3 regions of the Paenibacillus sp. FSL R10-2796 genome follow, and region 3 is predicted to be linked to each of the others. Evidence: riboswitches for the same ligand, from Rfam matches in the RefSeq annotation. Region 3 holds a riboswitch; each other region holds the start of a gene.
The links. A riboswitch is a leader RNA that binds a small molecule or an ion and turns the genes downstream of it on or off. The one in region 3 is predicted to bind cyclic di-AMP.
Positions count from the first base shown of each region.

Region 1 (4,200 bases), 2.6 Mb from region 3:
AGATTACGGTGAAATTCTAACAGATTTGACCGAAGCCGTCGGACGAATTTCCGATGGATATTTATTTTTTGAGATGGATCCGGACGAGTGGCAGGAACTACCCCAAGAATCAAAGCTGGAGGTATGGGAAGCATTGGCTGAGGATCTTTTCTTCGCGCTGGGTAATGAACCTATGATTGAAGTGGGGAGCGGCGTAATTATTTACGATAAGGACACGCATCGCATTAATATTTTAGTTGGCGAAGAGGATTTGGCTTCAGTGGTTTTGATTTAGGCAGAGGAGACGTCTGGACGTAATTTGCCCGTAGTTAGTAGCCCGTGTTAAAATTGATAAAGCCGAGTTATAATCGCTGGGATTTGTGAATACATTAAATCGAAAATATCGCCTTTATCCTGGCACATCCCTTGGACCTCAGAAGCTAAGGGATGTTTTGTTTAACGCCTAAGTCATGTAAAGGGAACTGCGCACTTTACTGCAATTTTTTGTAAGGGAGGAAACGAATTGTTATTTACGGAAGAGGAACTGCGTGAGGAGATCACCAAGCTGGAGGGATGGAAGCTGGATAATAATGTTATGGTGCGAAAATATATGTTCAGCCAATATATGAAGGGCATTGCGTTCGTTGATGAAGTAGCCACGATTTCAGAAGCCTTCGATCATCATCCACATATTACGATTGATTATAAAACAGTTACCCTGCGACTTGAATCTAATGAAGAAGATGGGATTACGGCTCTAGATCTTCGAGCGGCGCATGAATTTAATGAAGCCTTTGAAAAAAATCATTAGTTTAGCCAAAATCATAAAATAAACGCCCGTGCATAGATAGTCACCTATCTCATACACGGGCGTTTTTAGTTGCTTGATGGGTTACTTTTTCTCTGAGAGCCAGAGTGCGACGTTGGCGATCTCTTCAGGGGCTAGCTTCTCTTTAAAGGAAGGCATTTGACCACGTCCTTTGGTGACGATGCTGTAGATTTCCTCAGCGTCATGCTGGCCGCCTTCATTCTGAAGACTTGGTCCAACTCCACCTTGAAGCTGATCGCCGTGACAGGTGATACAGCTGGCTTTCACGGTTGCTTCTGCCTTTGCTGCGTCCAGTTGAACTACCGGCATCGTGGGCTTATTTTCTTCCGCTACCTCTTCTTTACCCGGAAGTGTAAACATGAGTACTACCGCAAAGGCACAGGCGGCAAAAAACAAACCGCTCATGATCCATTTCTGCATCCCAATTCGTCCCTTCTATGTAAGCTGCTCCCTACATTATAGCTTATGGTGAAGCGTTATCATAGGGTTTGTGACAAAAAAATGAACGAGAATACAATCATTCTTATGAAATATCTGGTATTTAATATCATTTGTCATAGACCATGCAATAAAAAGGTTTGTCTCCTGTAGGTGTGCGGCGTTCATACGTATCTGTAATCGTAAATCCACATTTTTGATAAGTTCGAATGGCGCGTTGGTTCCAGGTCAGGACTTCTAGATCTATCTCTCGATCAGGATAACGACTCAAGGCTGTCTGGACGATGGCATCTACGAATAGTTTGCCTAAACCATGGCCGCATAGATCGGGGCGCATCCCAACTCCTAAACGGACGACTCCTTCCATCGGGAACAACTGTGCGAATCCGCACAAAACCTCTTGTTCATTTAATATGGAGATATATTGTTCCTCCCGGAGCTGCGGATCACCAAACTCGATGCCAAGAGCCTGCATCTGCTCCCACGGCATCCAGCCATAAATATTATATGGGGGCGTATAGCTCCACTTACAAATAGCTTCTCCGTGAATTGCCTCCATAGGAACAACATGAAAAGTTACCGAGGGATTTATCATAAAGTCAACGATCTCCTTTCACGAGGACATTGCTATATTACTAATTATATACAAAATGGGGGAGGTTCGACTCAGAAACTTTATATGAGAGGAATGTTTTACAAATTATGAGAGGGGTAAATAAGTAATAAGACAAAAAAACAAGCTCTCCTCCAAGAGTTACCTTGGAAAAGAGCCTATGTACGTTACTTATTGCACATCATCATTGTCTTCCGATTCAGCAGCAACCGATTGATAAGCGTCTGTGCTCATAATGCGCTTGGCACCAACGTAGCGTTTCACGTAGTAGCTATCACTCAGAGAGCTAATCGTAACACCGCGTGAGGTAGAAGCGTGTGCGAACTTACCTTCACCGACATAAATGCCGACATGTGAGACACCTTTGCCACTTGTATTGAAGAATACAAGATCTCCGGCTCTTATATCATCACGGGAGATTGCTGTGCCCATTTGATATTGGGAACCTGATTGGTGTGGAAGGTTAATGCCAATCTTATCAAACACATACATTGTAAATCCGGAGCAATCAAATCCGTTAGTGGATATACCGCCGGATACGTATTTAGTACCGATGGCCTTGTCAATCACTTTATCCATTTTGGAATCTGCGAAAGCGCTTCCTGCTCCGATGGTGAGGATGATGGAAAAGCTTAGTACTGCTGCTGCTAACTTCTTCTTCAAAAGTGTATACCCCTTCCAAATGCCTACGAGGTTAGCTTAAGGGTTCGGTTGAAGGTCCCCTATGACCCCTCTATATAATGGAGGTCAATTCACCCAAAGTTGGTTCCCCCGTTTTCCTAATAGTTAGGAAACTCGGCTCATACTGTTGATTAGGATTAGCTTGTAATCAATACATGACAAAACCTTTGTAAATAACAACTTAATGATTACAAAAATGTTACTAAAATCTCACTGCGCTAATTGTAACAAACAGAAAGCCGCTTGGCAATCGTTTTTAACATATTAATGCAGAAAAATTGGCATTTTTACGGTAGAAAGGCATATGTAAGCGTTAATAATGACCTAATTTTTAATATAATTGCAATTTTTATCAAATAAACGTGTTTCAATTGGGCTCTATTAGTGTAAAAATATATTATGGAAAAAAGAAAAACCCGAATTTGATTACGGGAATAATCAGATTCAGGTTCATATAGTTGTAATTATGAGGTTATAGTTGTGAGGAAGGTTTCAATCGAAGGCTACAGCTTGATAAGCTGAAGTACTCATTACTCTTTTAGCGCCAACATAACGATTGGCCCAGTAGGTCTGACTGAGTGAAGTGATGGTCACTCCACGCGAAGAGGACGATTGTGCGAATTTTCCGTTTCCAACATAAATGCCGACATGGGATACTCCATTGCCAAGTGTGTTAAAGAACACTAGATCACCAGAACGCAGATTGCTTTTGGATACAGCAGTTCCAACGCTATATTGAGCTTTTGATGTACGAGGTAAAGTAAGACCCACATTCTTGAATACATATTTTGTAAATCCAGAGCAATCAAATCCGGCAGTGCTTGTACCTCCGGTTTTATAGGCAACTCCAATAGTCTTTGAGATTACAGTGTCCATCTTAGAGTCGGCAAAGGCGCTTCCTCCACCAATAGATAATGCCATTACAAGTCCTAGCGCCGCAGCGACGCATTTTTTTCTTAAATTATGTCTTTTCAAAAGATGTACTCCTTCCAAGGCCTGCGAGGTTAGCTTAAGGGTTCGGTAGAAGATTCCCTATGATCCCTGTAAAGCGAGATCAATTCACCCAAAATATGGTTCCCCCACTTCCCGGTGCAAAGGAATTAGGCGTGTTAAGCACCAAGAGAATGACGTTTCGACAGTTACACTTACGATAAATACATTTAGTTATGTAGGAATCGTTTCAATTGATTACAAAATTGTTACTAATAGCACAGGACTTATTGTAACAGAGCTTTTATGATTTTGCAAATACTCTTAAGTTATCCGTAATGAGAAAAAGTCCCAGCTCCTGAATACAGGAATTGGGACCTTTTTATTATGTCAAATAAGGTTAATTTATTGTGGAAATGCTTTGCTACGCCATAGATGATATTGTGCAGAGATTCCCCACATTTTTAAGAGCGTAGAAGGTAGTGGTGAGATTTGCCGTATTATAAGTGCCGGCAGGCCGGGACAGAACAGACCCGTCAGTCCGCACACTAGCAGTAAGAGCAAGCCTCCCGCACCAAGTACAATGGAAACACCTATAGCAGGAATCAGTGACCGCAAGCAGATGAACAGTGAGGAGAACATTCCTGTACCGCCGGTGTAACCAAACTGCATATATAGAAGAAACAGGCGCACGATAAAAATATATATAAGCCATGCCAATACGTATGGT
Region 1 covers NZ_CP150178.1:111,307-115,506, forward strand. The annotation lists gene NST58_RS00520 (hypothetical protein) at 1-274, shown strand, start outside; gene NST58_RS00525 (4a-hydroxytetrahydrobiopterin dehydratase) at 503-790, shown strand; gene NST58_RS00530 (cytochrome c) at 872-1,228, opposite strand; gene NST58_RS00535 (GNAT family N-acetyltransferase) at 1,356-1,841, opposite strand; gene NST58_RS00540 (C40 family peptidase) at 2,031-2,483, opposite strand; cyclic di-AMP (ydaO/yuaA leader) riboswitch at 2,528-2,670, opposite strand; gene NST58_RS00545 (C40 family peptidase) at 3,033-3,461, opposite strand; cyclic di-AMP (ydaO/yuaA leader) riboswitch at 3,519-3,657, opposite strand; gene NST58_RS00550 (hypothetical protein) at 3,876-4,200, opposite strand, start outside.
Region 1: another riboswitch for cyclic di-AMP. It lies ahead of NST58_RS00540 (C40 family peptidase); the one in region 3 lies ahead of NST58_RS11870 (KamA family radical SAM protein).

Region 2 (4,200 bases), 2.6 Mb from region 3:
TTTGGAGGACACGGAGATCACCGAAATATTGCGTGATGTGGAGGAAGATTTTCCTCGTAAAGTAGCCTCAGTTATCTCTAAGACATATGAGCATGAAATTGTTGTCAATTTGGTTTCTAGTCCGCTGGATGCTGATCGTATGGATTATTTGCTGCGTGATGCGTACTATACAGGTGTAAACTATGGAACCATCGATATTGATCGGATTTTGAGAATGCTTCGTCCTTATAATGGGCGGATTGTAGTAAAAGAATCAGGTATGCATGCCATTGAAGATTATTTAATGTCGCGTTATCAAATGTACTGGCAGGTATATTTTCATCCGGTGACGCGCAGCTCTGAAATTATTTTGCGTCAAATCTTCCGTAGAGCTAAAGAGTTGTTCCAAGAGGGGTACAAATTTCGCTTTATGATCGCTCCGCTGGAAGATCTCTTTCGAGGAGAAGTAACAGTGAAGCAATATTTAATGCTTGATGAGGCACTGGTACAGACTGCTTTTATGCAATGGACCCTTGAAGAAGATGAGTTATTAAGCGACTTGTGTACCCGTTTTATTCATCGTAAACTGTATAAATATGTAGAGATCGAGAATTTGGATACAGATATGATTACGGAAATCCGCAGCAGTTTTGCGGGAGCGGGACTTAACCCAGAATATGACTTAGAGATTGATTATCCGACAGATTTGCCTTATGATGTGTTCCGTCCAGGAGCAGCCTTCGACAATAATCAAATTTTACTGCTTGATCGGAATGAGCAATTGCGGGAAATTTCAGAGGTATCGGATATTGTGCGCTCAATAAGCGGGATTCATCGTGGCAGATATCACCTATATTTCCCACAGGATAAGCTGAAAAAAGCCCTTACACGGTTGCCCTCTTCTGTAGCAGAGATTTTTGCAAAATAATACAAATATTTATGGAACTATTGATAAAAACAACAAGGAGTGAGCTTTAAAATGTATCTGTTCGACACTCATACACATTTAGATGCGCCTCAATTCGACGAGGATCGCGAGGAAGTTATAGCTCGTGCAGTAGAGGCCGGAGTTAGCAAGATGATCAATATTGGATTTAATCGGGAAACGATCCCTTCAACGATGAAGCTGGCTGAATCTTATGATTATATTTATGCAGCGGTGGGCTGGCATCCACAGGATGCGATTGATATGAAAGAGGGGGACCTCGATTGGATCGCCTCTCTTTGCAGCCATGAGAAAGTGGTGGCCATCGGAGAGATTGGGTTGGATTATTATTGGGATACCTCTCCCAAGGATGTGCAGCAGGAGGTCTTCCGCAAACAAATTGGACTAGCCCGTGAACTAAAAATGCCAATCTGCATACATGACCGTGATGCCCATGAAGATGTCGTACGGATTTTACGGGAGGAAAAAGCAAATGAAATTGGTGGCGTAATGCATTCTTTCTCAGGCAGCTGGGAAACCGCAAAAATGTGTCTAGATCTAGGATTTCATTTGTCATTTGGAGGACCGATCACGTTCAAAAATGCCAGAGTGCCTAAAGAGGTGCTTGCACAGACGCCATTGGACCGATTATTGATCGAAACAGACGCTCCATATTTGACTCCACACCCCTTCCGAGGCAAGCGAAATGAGAGTGCTCATGTGAAGTTAGTAGCAGAGGCTGCGGCTGAAATTAAAGGGTTAACATGGGAAGAATTGGCTAAAATTACGTATACGAACGCACTGGAACGATTTGGGATTGTCTGAAAACAGGAGTAAAACGGGTGAAAAATAGAGAATGGCCGATATATTAAACTTTTTTAATATAAAAACGGCTGATTATTACAATATTTTAACCATATATTTGCGTAAACGTGGTTGAATCGTCCTTTACAACATGCATCAAAACAGGATATCATCTTTTCAGTGATGTGAGCTGTTGTTATTGTGACAGCCATTGATTCATGGATCGTCTCGCTGAGTCTCCGTATGGAGAACGGGGGAACCAATATTGAACTGCCGCATGCCTGTATCTTGAATACGACTAGGAATTGCCGCAGAACAATATTTGATTTCTTCACGTGGTCTTTGGGGTGAATTTAAGGGCAACCGCCGTGAGCGGGTGACCTGAAATAGGGCGTCTCTCTTTCGTCCGAACCCGACAGCTAACCCCGTAAGCGCAAGTAAGAGAGGCAACCTCGTGCACAAACATTCCCGCGTATTCTGACATCGGAGAAGCCACGAAAGAGTCCTCAAGAGAACTCTTTTTAGGCTTCTTTATTTTTGAATAAACTGAATGTTGCCCGCATACTGTTATATAACAGGTGTGGGAGTAGCTGTGCCGAGCAGGCGATCCATGAGCAGGAGACGCTAAGTTAATACGTGCGTATCCTGTGACAATCTCAAATAGTTTCGTCAAAGAAATTCAGTCCTCATGATATACAAATTGACGACGAGGCTATGTAAGGAGGATGGAGAGAATGGGCTTATTCCAACCAGAGGTATCCCATGATTCGCAGTCATCCAGCAGGTCTTTCGCATTACGGTGGGAGCAAGTAAATACTCGCGTACTTTTACTTGCAGGTGTGATTTCAATCGCAATCGCGCTGTTAATTCTGCTGTACGTACACGGTCAAAGTAATAAACAATTAGTTTTAGTAATAGACGGGCAAACACAGACACTTGAAACGCGAGAAGCACTTCTTGGTGATGTGTTGGAGAAAGAGCAAATTTCGCTGCAGCCGCATGATGAATTATCTTTAGGTCTGAGTGATGAAATAAAAGACGGTGACCGTGTCGTTATCAATCGTGCGCAGAAATTTAGCCTTACTGCGGACGGAGCAACAAAAACGTTATATACGACCGAAGACACTATCGGTCAAGCGATTGACAAACTGGGTATCAACCTAGAAGGCTATGATAAGATTTTTCCTTCGTTAGACACCACCATCTCTGCTGACATGGAGATTAAGATCGTTCGTATCAACAAGCAAACGGTACAGCGAACAACTAACTTACCTTTCCGTGTTATTAAGACAGCAGATCCCTCCCTTACTGTGGGAACAGTTAGAGTGGCACAGGCAGGCAAACCAGGCGTCATGGTTCAGCATATTGAAAAGATCTATCAAGACGGAGAACTGGCCTCTATGCGCATGATCGGCAAGGAAGTACAAACGGTAACAAAAGATAAGATCATTGCCGTTGGTACTAAAGCACTTCCTAAGCCTACTGTAGTTGCTAAAGCTACAACAACTTCCAAATCAAGCACTACCTCCAAAACGACTAAAGTTAGCGCTAAGACTAAGAACGTCACAAGCAAGGCTGGCGTAGACTTTGAGTACAAGAAGATGATTAAGAACGTCTCCATGACAGCTTATTCGTCAGAAGAGCCAGGGATAGGTACTAAAACTGCCTCCGGAACACGCGTAACGGAAGGTCGTACAATTGCAGTAGATCCGAATGTAATTCCTATTGGCTGGTGGGTTTATATCGATGGGCTTGGATTCCGCCGTGCAGAGGATACTGGCGGTGCCATTAAAGGCAATAAAGTGGATGTCTATTATGATTCCCTGAGCCATGCTCGTAATTTCGGCCGTAAATCACGTACCGTTTATGTGATTGGACCTGTGAAACCAGAGCTTAACTAGAACTGAAGCTTTTGCAAAAAATCCTTTGATAAGCTATAGTGATGATAACCGTTAAGGAACGCTGGATGATCATTTCGTTGATCGCAGAGCAACCGCTCATCACTTATACATTCTTTAACCAAAAGAAGAGGAGCGAATCCTCTTCTTTTTGCTTTTTTTGGAAGGAGTCAAGAAATATGATTAAGGAATTAATCGTCGTTGAAGGCAAAAGCGATACCGTAGCCATTAAGCGTGCTGTAGAAGCGGATACCATTGAGACAGGCGGCTCTGCTGTAAACCGGACTGTAATTGCTAAGATCGCGCTTGCTATGGAACGTAGAGGGGTTATTATTCTTACGGACCCGGACCATGCTGGGGAGCGAATTCGTAAAATCGTTTCAGCGAAGGTGCCGGGCTGCAAGCATGCTTTTATTCCAGAGAAGGACGCAACTCGAAAAGGGGATATCGGTGTAGAGAATGCATCGCCAGAGGCGATTCGTCATGCGCTGCGTAATGTACATACCTCTTTTGAAGGAGCACCTGCTTTGATTGGTATTGATGATCTTATGGCCGCTGGAATGCTTGTACACCCTCGGGCTGCTGAAAGACGTA
Region 2 covers NZ_CP150178.1:40,166-44,365, forward strand. The annotation lists gene NST58_RS00180 (HD domain-containing protein) at 1-907, shown strand, start outside; gene NST58_RS00185 (TatD family hydrolase) at 959-1,729, shown strand; cyclic di-AMP (ydaO/yuaA leader) riboswitch at 1,928-2,157, shown strand; gene NST58_RS00190 (3D domain-containing protein) at 2,443-3,609, shown strand; gene rnmV (ribonuclease M5) at 3,786-4,200, shown strand, end outside.
Region 2: another riboswitch for cyclic di-AMP. It lies ahead of NST58_RS00190 (3D domain-containing protein); the one in region 3 lies ahead of NST58_RS11870 (KamA family radical SAM protein).

Region 3 (4,200 bases):
CACGGGTTGTACGTTCATTTTTTACACTGATGTAATCAAAACGGACAACATTTCGTTCCGCAATAGCCGCACGTAAAAGAGGAAGTGCGTCAGGATCCGTACGCCGGGTTTCAAGATCCACCGCGAGACTAGAGGTCTGTGGCTCCGTTCCAATCGTTTGCAGCCGTTCAATGGTTCCTTGCGTATGCTCATCTTCAAACACGGAAGAAAGACTGTTAAGTACAGTAATCAGAGAAGTGACATCATACGAACGGAGCAGGCTTTTATCCATTTTATATCCGTCCATGATGCCATATCCACCTTTAGTACCCTGATACGATACGACCGGGATGCCAGCGGCACAAATCACATCGATATCCCTATAGATTGTTCGCTGGGAAACCTGAAACTCTTCAGCCAGCTTGGAGGCAGATAAAACTTCGTGGTTCAATAGTTTATAGATCATAGAAATCAATCGTTCCAATTTCATGTGTGCATTCCCACCCATTAGTCCATTTCGTGTTACAGCGTGATTATATCATAGATTTTTTCGGGCTAATTTTGGGCGGGAGGAGTTTTGTTGTTGGTGATGAAGAAATATCCTATGACAGAGTCTGACAGAGTTGATTAATCTATTTACAGATTAAATCCGCAGGCTCGCCTGATAAATCATTAACAGAAATAATAGCATCGTTTTTTTTCACAGGTGGGGTCCAATATTGCTCATTCCCAGGCAGGTCATCGAACCATTCGGCGTCCTTTGGACAATCTAGAATCATAAACTTTCCGTATTCCTGATCTCTGGATTGATGGTATTTGAGATAGGCTTTTCCGTTATCAATGGCGAGAATTTCTATTTTTCCTGAGGTGTGGCTCATGGATAAGCGTACTCTTTTGCCAAGTCCTGAGGTTCTGGCTTTGGCTTCTTCTACAATTTGATAGACTTGCTCGAGCGGTAATACGAAATCCCGGTTTCCGGCTACGGGCCGGTTCACAAAGAAGTAGTAGGGTGTAACGCCAGCCCATGAAAGCCGGTCCAGTAGTTCCCCTAAAATAACGGGATCATCGTTGATGCCTTTGAGGATGGGGGTCTGATTTACGACAATTGCCCCTGCGTTGTGGAGAGCTTTAAATGCTTTTTTGGCTTCAGGTGTGATTTCACGAGGATGATTGATGTGCGCCATAACATAGATTCGTTTGTCTTCGGTAGAGTAAGTACGAATCAGCTCCAGCAGTTCTTCGTCTTCAGAGATCCGCATCGGATTAAATACGGGAATTTTGGAACCCAGTCTAATGATCTTAACATGCTCAATGCTTCTTAGATTTTCAATAATGGATCTTAGCTTCGGTGTGGAGAGAATTAAACTGTCCCCGCCCGTAAGAAGTACGTTGTTAATCTCCGGATTATTTGCGATATACTCCAAGCCCGGAGAGACATCAGCCATCGCCTCTTTCACGTCATTTCGGAAAAGACGCTTACGGAAACAGTAGCGGCAATAAGCCCCGCAGACCTCGGATACAATCAGTAGTGCAGTGGTTCTATACTTGTGCTGACAACCAGGTACCACATAATTCGTGTCCTCATCGGAGGCGTCCCAGCGCCCATACTCCAGCAGTTCACCTTCGTTAGGAATAACCAGCTTACGGATGGGATCATTTGGATCATCCCAGTTAATTAAAGACAGATAGTAGTCATTTACACGAAAAACAAATTTGTCCGTAATTTCTTTCAGATTCTCTTTTTCCAGCTCAGACAACATAGCTATTTTGTTAATATCCGTGAAGTACTTTACCTTTTGCACGTACATCTCTCCTTTGTCTCGTAGTGTGAGAAATGAGGGAGCCTTAGTGTCAAAGGCCAATCTACTGCCAGCAGGGTCCAAAAAAGCACGAAAAGAGACCCTTAGCAAGGGTCTCTGGTTATGTAAATAACATGGAAAGCAGACCCATCCACTGCTGACGAGGTTAGCTGACGGACTCGGGTAAGATGGTACCCTACATTCTAATGCTCAATGATTCGCCCCAATTAACTGGTTCCCCCGCTTTTCAACTGTAAAAGTTGGAAATTAAGCGTAGATAAAGTATACCCTATCAAGTTTTGATAAGTCAAAAGAGAATCCTAGATTCACTTTCAATTGTTAGCGCTACTTCCGCCGAGTAGTTTAGGCAACAGCGTTAGCAGCTTCTCCCGGGTTAACGCATCACTAGAGTTCCATTTGCTTCCGTCGAGCAGATAAACATGTCCCTGACGTACTGCCGGGAGATTGTTCCAAAGTGAACTGTCTAGTAATCGTTCCATCGCAGCTCGCGAGTCTTTGCGTTCCGGAATGAGCATGAAGATATGATCTCCGGCGTAGGCAGGCAGTCGTGTTGGATCAACTTCGGCGAACCCTAACTCTTCGTCCAATATGGCCTGGATCTCTTCGGTCGGTTGTAAACCACATGGGGCATAAAGCGCAGTGGAGAATCCGGACATTCCCATAGCATACAGATGATCTCCATGATCATAGACCAAAGCAGAGGCGGTTTCTCCAACTTGGAGGGTTGTCGTGTAAAGCTGCTGCCACATGGCAGCGTTTTTGATTGTGAATGACTCCAGCCATGCTTCGGCTTCGCGCTGTTTACCTAGCCAACTGCCTAGTGTCCGCATTCGTTTGTCGAGAGATGCAAATGAATCAAAGGTGAGTGTCGGAGCGATACCAGAAACTGCTCTGTAGGCTCTTTCATCACTATTTGCCAAAATGATCAAATCTGGGTTTAGGGAAGCGGTCAACTGCGGGTCCAGTGGAAACCCGACGTTGGCGAGCTTCTTAAGCCGATGTTTATAGACGCTGTTCCGGGCGAACGCTTCATCTCCACCGATAGGCTTTACGCCTAACGCGAGAAGGTCGCCAAGTGTTTCGCCATGATAGACAATACGTTTCGCTCGCTCTGGAATCTCCACCTCATGACCCGTCCAATCCTTGACGGTAAGCTTACGACCTTTCTGATGTGCATATTGTCCGGGTGTAACTCCGGTTTTTTGCCGAAAGCGGCGGCTAAAATAGTATTCGTCCGAGAAGCCGACCAGTCTGGCGATTTCCCGCAGTGGTTCAGTCGATTCCTGCAGGAATCGTTTGGAATGATTAATGCGCAGATCCGTCAGGTATTCAAGCGGCTTTTTACCCGTAAGCTGCTGAAAGATCGGTGTATATTGCCAGATTGATATTCCCGCCAGTTCAGCTAACTGCTTCACGGTGATACTCTCTGTATAATGCTCCTGAATGAATGTTATGGTCTTTTCTACGGATTCCGTAGGACTTGGCAGGTGTTTGGAAGGGTAATTATGCTCAAAAAGTAGCAGCAGCAATTCTTGGAATTTTAATTGTCGCTTGAATTGTTGTACATCATCGGTGTTATTCCTGTTCATGAGCAGGTCTTCGACTAGTCGGATTACCTTGGTGAACGGGTGCACAATTAACTCCCGTCTGCCGGAAAGCAGCTCTCCAGAATATCGTTTAGGATCCTCGGTTGTATAAATTGCTGTAAAGGTGATGAGGTAATAATACAACGTCAGCTCCTGGTTGTCCGTACTATAGGAGATTCCAGGAGATAGTAGATAACATTTATCCGTACTTAGTATCACGCTTTGATCATCGAGGTTCAATTGTCCGTTCCCTCCAGTAAATATGAGAAGGGTATAGTCCTGGGTTGTACGCGTTATAGAGCTTGAATCGGCAGCTTGAATCATCAGTTCGGCCTCGTTTAGCTGAAATAGCAGAGAGTGGAGTGGGGGGCAGGACGATGATGTATGCAGCATGGGTTCAGCCTCCGTTCATTTGGTGAGAATGATTATCAATGAATTCATTGTATATAAAAAAAAGAAGCATATCAACAGCTGTTGACATGCTTCTTGCAGTTTTTTATCAGCCTTGTGTTAAACTCTTCATCACAGAAGGTTAATTCATATTCAATAGCTGTGGAATTTCGCCAAGCAGCCATTCTCTTGTTGTCGCATCACTTGAAGTCTTCATGATGTCTTGTGTATAGACATATCCGTTCTTGACGGCAGGAAGGCTCTTCCAGATAGGGCTCTTTAATAGATTCTCTGTGGATTGTTTTGCTTCTTCTGCCACTGGAGTCAAGAGGAATATCCGGTCTCCGGCATATTCTTTCAGGACTTCCATGGATACTTCCTGGAACCCTTTACCTTCATCAAGGATCGTTTGAATAGCTGGAGTT
Region 3 covers NZ_CP150178.1:2,673,343-2,677,542, forward strand. The annotation lists gene NST58_RS11865 (YafY family protein) at 1-469, opposite strand, end outside; gene NST58_RS11870 (KamA family radical SAM protein) at 612-1,781, opposite strand; cyclic di-AMP (ydaO/yuaA leader) riboswitch at 1,921-2,062, opposite strand; gene NST58_RS11875 (AraC family transcriptional regulator) at 2,111-3,778, opposite strand; gene NST58_RS11880 (ABC transporter substrate-binding protein) at 3,918-4,200, opposite strand, start outside.